Regions from separate parts of the Halomonas sp. H33-56 genome, predicted to be linked through region 1. Evidence: predicted binding sites of a transcription regulator. Region 1 holds the regulator's gene; each other region holds the start of a gene.

Region 1 (2,265 bases):
TAGCGCACCGCATTGAAGGCCAGGTTGGAGACCGCGCTGTGCATCTCCTTCTCGCTGCCGGTGAGACTGCGCGATTCTTCGACGACGACCTCGATCTGCTGGCGCCCGCCTGACAACGCCTCGGCGTCGCGCTTGACCGCCTGCAGCAGGGTGGTGGGGTCGAGGCGAACGTGATCGCTGCCGCCCTGGTCGTTCTCGAGTCGTGACAGCAGCAGCAGGTCGTTGACCAGATTCTGCATGCGGCGCGTCTGGCTCTGCATCTGGGCGACCCCCTTGCCCAGGCGCTCCGGCAGCATGCCGGCCATGTCGCTGTAGGTCTCCAGGTAGCCGGTGAGCACGGTCAACGGCGTGCGCAGCTCGTGGGAGACGTTGGCGACGAAGTCGCGGCGCATCTGTTCCAGGCGATGCAGACGGGTGATATCGCGGGCCATGACCAGGCGTTCATCGTCACCGTACAGGGTGATCTGGAACTGCAGGATCATGTTCTCGTCGATGGGGGAGGGCAGGCTCAGCGGTTCGCGGTAGTCACGGGCATTGAAGTAGCCGACGAAGCGCGGGTCGCGCAGCAGGTTGGTGATGTGCTGGCCGCGGTCCAGCGCCGGCTTCAGGCCGAGCATGCGCTCGGCGGAGCTGTTCCACCACTCCAGGTCGCCGTGGCGATCGAGCATCACCACGCTGTCGCGCATTGCCTCGGATGACTCCTGGATACGCTGGAGGGTCGAGCGCAGGCGGCGCTGGGTGATCCGCTGGCCCTTTTGATAGCGATAGAGGCGATCAAACAGCTCGCCCCACAGGCCACTGGCGGTGGGAGGTTCCTGCTGGGGGCGGTGGGTCAGCCATTCGTGCATCGCGTGCAGGTTGCGCAGGTGATAGCTGAGCCCAAGCGCCAGGCCCAGGCCGATGCCTACGCTGGACAGCGAGAAGGGCCAGCCCAGCAAGGCGCCGAGACCCACCAGCACGGCCAGGCGCCAGACTTCTCGTCTCCACAGACGACCCACGTCAGTTCTCGGCTCCGTTCACCTCATCCCTCCTGGTGCTGCGTTGCGTCGATGGCTCGCTCAGACCTTGGCCGAAAAGCGATAACCGGTACCGCGTACGGTCTGGATCAGTTGCTGATGGGGTTCCCCCAGGGCCTTGCGCAGGCGGCGGATATGCACGTCGACGGTACGTTCTTCCACGTAGACGTTGCCACCCCAGACCTGATCGAGCAACTGGCCACGGGTGTAGGCGCGCTCCTGGTGGGTCATGAAGAACTGCAGCAGGCGATATTCGGTGGGGCCCATGTCCAGTGACTTGCCGTCGACGCTGACGCGATGGCTGACCGGGTCGAGCTTGAGGCCTTCCACCTCCACCGGGTCCTCGACGCCCCGCGGAGTGGCGCGTCGCAGCACTGCCTTGAGTCTGGCTACCAGTTCTCGCGGCGAGAATGGCTTGGTGATGTAGTCGTCGGCGCCGGCTTCGAGGCCCTGGATCTTGTTGTCCTCCTCACCCTTGGCGGTGAGCAGGATGATCGGCAGCTCTGCGGTGGTTTCCTCGCGCTTGAGCCGGCGGGCCAGTTCGATGCCGCTGGTGCCCGGCATCATCCAGTCCAGCAACAGCAGGTCGGGCTGGTCATCGACGATGATGGCGTGGGCGGCCTGAGCATTGTCCGCCTCGAGCACCCGGTAGTCGGCCATTTCCAGCGCCACCGCGATCATTTCGCGGATCGGGGCTTCGTCATCGACGATCAGTACGGTCTTGGCGGTCATCCCAGGAGCCTCTTGGTCAGGGTCTTACACTCGACGGTGACAAATGACACCACGTCAATGTGACAATTAGATGACATTGTATCCATTGTCGAGCGACCGAGACGGGCATTTCCCTCACCCGAGGGAGGGATAGAGGCTCAGTCCGAGTCCGGCGAACAGCAATAGGCCCGACCAGTGGTTGTTGAGAAAGGCCTGGAAGCAACGGTCGCGGTCACGGCTCTTGATCAGCCGCTGCTGGTGGACAAAGGTCGCGCCCATGGCCAGCCAGCCGAGCCAGAAGAAGCCGCCCAGCGCCAGCAGGCTGCCGGCCCAGGCCAGCAGCCCCAGGGTAGCCAGCTGCAATAGCGCAATGATGCGGGTGTCCCAGCGGCCGAACAGCACCGCGGTGGACTTGATGCCGATCTTGAGGTCGTCGTCGCGGTCCACCATGGCGTATTCGGTGTCGTAGGCCACCGTCCACAGCACGTTGGCGGTAAACAGCAGCCAGGCGACCATCGGGACTTCGCCGAGCACCGCG
Region 2 (2,265 bases), 3.9 Mb from region 1:
TGCCAAGGAGTTCGGCTGCCCGGTGATTGCGCTGTCGCAGCTCAACCGCTCGCTGGAGCAGCGCCCCAACAAGCGTCCGGTGATGTCGGACCTGCGTGAATCCGGGGCCATCGAGCAGGACGCCGACCTGATCGGTTTCGTCTATCGTGATGAGGTCTACAATCCGGATAATCCCGACAACAAGGGGCTCGCCGAATTCATCATCGGCAAGCAGCGTAATGGTCCCATCGGGACGGTGCACATGGCCTTTATCGGCAAGTACACCCGCTTCGAGGATCTGGCGCCGGACAGCTACGGTGATACCTTCGGCGAATAAACGTGCTTGAGCCTGACCGACGGGCTCGTATAATGCCGCCCCTTGCGATTTCGACAGACACAGTGAAGGAGACCTGACATGGCAGGCGGATTTCGACGCGGCAATCGCCGTCGCGCGCCCAAGCTGGAAGCCCGTGGTGAGTTGACCTCGGTGGAACGGGAAGGCCCGTTCAAGGAATGGCTCGGCATGCCCGATCTGTATCGCTATCACCTGGTAGTGGACGGCGTGGACTACAGCTACCAGACAGAAGACTCCGAGCTGCCGGTGCAGATCGGCGACAAGGTGGTGTTTCGCTACAAGGAGACCAAGGCCGGCAATTGGGTCGACCGCAACTCCCTCGGCAAGGCCATCGATCCCTCCGACTACCAGTAGTCTCACCGCCGGATCCGTCGCCCGCGAGCATTCGTGTCGCGGGCCTTCGTTTGCCCTCCTTCAAGCTCTCCACTTCCTCCCGCAAAGGCGCTGCCTGCCGCTGAAGACCCCCTTTTCTCCGCCGCGATCATGGAGGTCGTTTAACCCGCTGTGCGCGCGAAACGGCCAATATGTATCCAGATCAGAGAAATTCTTCACACCGTCACGGGAATGTCACCCGAAGGGCCCAGGCTGTGCCATGATCAGAGAGTCACATGCGCGGCACAGGGAAATGAAACGAGTGTCATGGTCTGCCGAAATATCATCGGCACGCTCGTCGCCGTAGTGTCGTCACATAAGGAGGGCGGGGGCCACAGGACCCCCGTCGCGACAGGATGAAAAGAGGCGAAAGATACGATGGAAATTAATGATCTCAAGGCCTTTGTCGGCCGCCACGACAACTTCGAGATTCGCGTGATCGGCCATGCCGGCAGCCGTTTTTACCAGGTCGAACTGGAAGACGTGGAAGGTGCCCGCAAGATGCTCTGCCGCCGCGGCAAGCCGGTGTTGTTCCGCTCGCTGGACGACGTCTACCTGGAGCTCAAGCGTGCCGGTATCCACCGCGCCTACCTGGTCCAGCACGTGGCCCACGACGAGGTGATCGGTCGCGAGGCCCACTATGCCGAACCGCTGGCCTCACGTATGCCCCTGGTGTTTTGAGTGACATCGTTCCACACCACCCTGGTGCTGGAACCCTCTCGACGGCAGTCTCGCCGTCTCTGCCTTGCCACTGATGTACCCACGTTCAGCGAACAAGTCCCTGGCGCAAGCTGCCAGGGCCCTTGGCGGTGTCGACCTGCCTCATCGCTTCCTATGAGTCCCTGTTAGCCAGGGGCGCAGTCGGGCGAAGCCCAGATAGCCGATGTCCAGCAGTCCACGCAAACCGGGTACGCTGCTTAGCTGCACCCAACGGCGATGACCCAGCGTCGCGTACAATGCGCGAGTGGCATCCATGCCGATGAACCAGCGACCCGTGGCGTCGCGCAGGTGCAGCTTGCCCAGCATGTCATCGAAGCGCTGGCCCCAGGCCTCGGCGCAAAAATCGTCGTCGCGGATATCGATAAAGTGGATCAGCCGGCTGCGCGGATGCCGCCTCAGCCAGGCGATCTCCTTGCGGCATAGTGGGCACTGACCATCATGAAACAGCGCAAGCGGTGTGGCGAGTGTCTCGAACCGATTCATGGATTCGCTCCCTGAGGTCGATAGCCGTCGCGGTGGGGACCCTTACCGTAGCTCGGCTCGCATGCCAGGTTGTCGAGAAAGGACGTGGCCTGGCGGCGCATGGCGCTGCGCTTGTCATCGCTCATGCGGCGCAGCGAGCCATAGATCAGCTTCATGCGAGGATTGCTCGCCAGGGTGTCGGCGTGACGTTCGAGAAAGTCCCAGTAGAGGCTGTTGAAGGGACAGGCGTCTTCGCCCAGGGTCTTTTTCACGTCATAGCGACAGTGGCGGCAATGGTCAGACATCCGATCGATGTACTTGCCTGACGCACAGTAGGGCTTCGAGCCCATCAGTCCACCGTCGGCGTGCAACACCAT
Region 3 (2,265 bases), 790 kb from region 1:
GAGTTGGTAGCCAAACGGAAAGTATAGGAGTCATGCTCGGAGATTGAAGAAACACGGGATAGATGGCGATGCACTGCAACTCCGCCGCCGGCGCTAAAGGTTCTCATTCCGTCGAAGGTAAACTCCAGCCTTTGCGCTCCGGCGGCATCCGGCTCGTCATCGCTCACGATATGACTTCAGCATTCCCTCTCGTCGCTTCAAACGCCTCTACACGTTTTTTGGGCCAGTGGCAGCGAAGTTTAGCGATAGCGATCACGCTGCCTCTACGCGGGCTCGGGCTTCTTCTCCCTAGGCTGACCCTCACCTCCGATGTCCGAGGGCACCAGTGGCAGGTCCTCGGGCAGGTGGCGGGCACAGAAGTCCAGGCAGTCGAGGCCGTTGACGGCCTGGGGGGCCAGTGGACAATTCCATGGCGACTCGCGCAGCACTTCCGGAAGATGGTCGCTCAGGTCCTCCATGTCCTGACTCTTGGGCCAGCACAGCCAGCGCTCCCGTTCAGGGGTCTCGGGGTGGCGCCACTTCAGCATCCAGTCGTCGCCCCAGGGCAGTACGCCCAGGGTGTCGGGTTCGGGCGGCGGCAGACCCTGGAAGGCGCTGGCCCACCAGCGGGGCGAGAGGTGATGGCGTCCCAGGCGTCGGCTGCACTGGGCCAGCAGGGTACGCTGCACCACCATGACATCCAGGGCGCTGTCATCACGATAGAGCACATGGAGCGCGAGAGTGTGCGGTATTACGCAAAGCTCCCGCTCAACCAGTTCATCCAGTGACTCCCTGCTGTCGACCTCCTCGGCCAGGGCGCCGTCCAGCGTTACCAGGGTGACCGATTGTGGCGGTATGACGAGACAACAGGGAAGTGCCTGGTCGAGGCACGAAAGCGATTGGACATTGGCGGCGCTGCCCCGGTCGAGGCTCTGTTGATCGACACAGTGGACCCAGTACCAACGAGGCTCGGGATCTTCGTCGGCTGAAGGGGCGCGTTGGGGCATAAGAAGTATGCGCTGATGTCGGTGTCCCAGATTCCACATGGTTCTGGTCCTGTCGATAGCGATTGTTGGTGCACTGTGTCGACGAGCGAAGCCATTTTCTTTCACCAACTGTTACTCTTTTTACAATAGCGCTACTTCCTGTGCTCTGCGTCAACCTCGTCTATCGTCATACGAGTGTCATCTGGACTACCTAGTGTTGTCGGCGGACCGCCGTCGCCCCTGTGATCGACTTTCCCCTCCGATACCCGAGGCCGGCAACAGTGACTGGCACCGACAGCCCACGCCTTGACGGCGAACAGAGGGCTGCAAGAAGAGGACTGCGCAATGAGCAAGGAAATTGAAGATCATCGTCTGTTGAACCCCAGCCGTAATGAACCCTTCTCCTCGGTGCTCGACCGTCGTCTTTCCCGGCGAGCGGTGATGAAGGGTGGCATGGGCATGGCGGCCATGACCATGCTGGGAAGCTTTGGTCTCTCGGCCTTCGCCAACGAGCCGTCGTCAGGGATGGCCAAGACGCCGCTGGCGCTGGCCTTCGAGTCGATTGCCGGTTCGCGCAGCGACGCCGTGGTGGTGCCGCCGGGCTATACCGCCCAGGTGCTGGTGCCCTGGGGTACGCCGCTTGACGACAGCGCGCCCGAATGGAGCGAGGATCTGACGATGACGCCCCAGGCCCAGGCGGCCAGCGTCGGCATGCATCACGACGGCATGCATCCTTTCGCGCTGGATGAGAGCACGGCTTCCGAGCGCTTCCTGCTGGTGATGAACAACGAATACATCGACGAGAACGCGCTGTGGGCGCCCCAGGGCGGCCCTACTAACATGACCGAAGGCAAGCGTCCGGCGGACGAGGTGCGCACCGAGATCAACGCCCACGGGGTGACCGTGGTCGAGGTGAAGAAGGACGCCGATGGTCGCTGGAGCCACGTCAAGGGTTCCGCCCATAACCGTCGCTACACCAGCGCCACCCCGATGCACCTGTCAGGGCCGGTGGCGGGCAGCGACTACGTCAAGACCCGGTATTCCCCGGGCGGCACCCAGGCTCGCGGCACCAACAACAACTGTGCCCATGGCTACACGCCCTGGGGTACCTACCTCACCTGCGAGGAGAACTGGCCGGCCTACTTCGTCAAGAACGAAGGCCGTACCCTGGACGATGACCGTCTTGGCATCGCCAGTGGTCGCGGACGCTACGGCTGGGAGACCGCCGCGGGTGATGACAGCGAACGCGACGACGAATTTACCCGTCTGATCGGCGACCCCGTCGCCGACGACGCCAGCG

The links. The regulator PhoB, encoded in region 1, activates phosphate uptake and scavenging genes when phosphate is short. The targets are predictions, from matches to a motif close to TGTCATANNNNTGTCANA.
Region 2: NFH98_RS03655 (DUF6482 family protein) is a predicted target of PhoB. The motif match lies at 889-906, and genes of this name have one in related genera.
Region 3: NFH98_RS16780 (PhoX family protein) is a predicted target of PhoB. The motif match lies at 1,151-1,168, and genes of this name have one in related genera.

What each region holds. Positions count from the first base shown of each region.
Region 1 covers NZ_JAMSHP010000001.1:4,736,222-4,738,486, reverse strand. Annotated here, with positions in the region: gene phoR (phosphate regulon sensor histidine kinase PhoR) at 1-998, opposite strand, end outside; gene phoB (phosphate regulon transcriptional regulator PhoB) at 1,059-1,748, opposite strand; gene ubiA (4-hydroxybenzoate octaprenyltransferase) at 1,863-2,265, opposite strand, start outside.
Region 2 covers NZ_JAMSHP010000001.1:795,370-797,634, forward strand. Annotated here, with positions in the region: gene dnaB (replicative DNA helicase) at 1-316, shown strand, start outside; gene NFH98_RS03650 (hypothetical protein) at 395-688, shown strand; gene NFH98_RS03655 (DUF6482 family protein) at 1,085-1,387, shown strand; gene NFH98_RS03660 (thiol-disulfide oxidoreductase DCC family protein) at 1,529-1,909, opposite strand; gene NFH98_RS03665 (cryptochrome/photolyase family protein) at 1,906-2,265, opposite strand, start outside.
Region 3 covers NZ_JAMSHP010000001.1:3,943,295-3,945,559, reverse strand. Annotated here, with positions in the region: gene NFH98_RS16790 (DUF1989 domain-containing protein) at 1-47, shown strand, start outside; gene NFH98_RS16785 (hypothetical protein) at 264-1,025, opposite strand; gene NFH98_RS16780 (PhoX family protein) at 1,311-2,265, shown strand, end outside.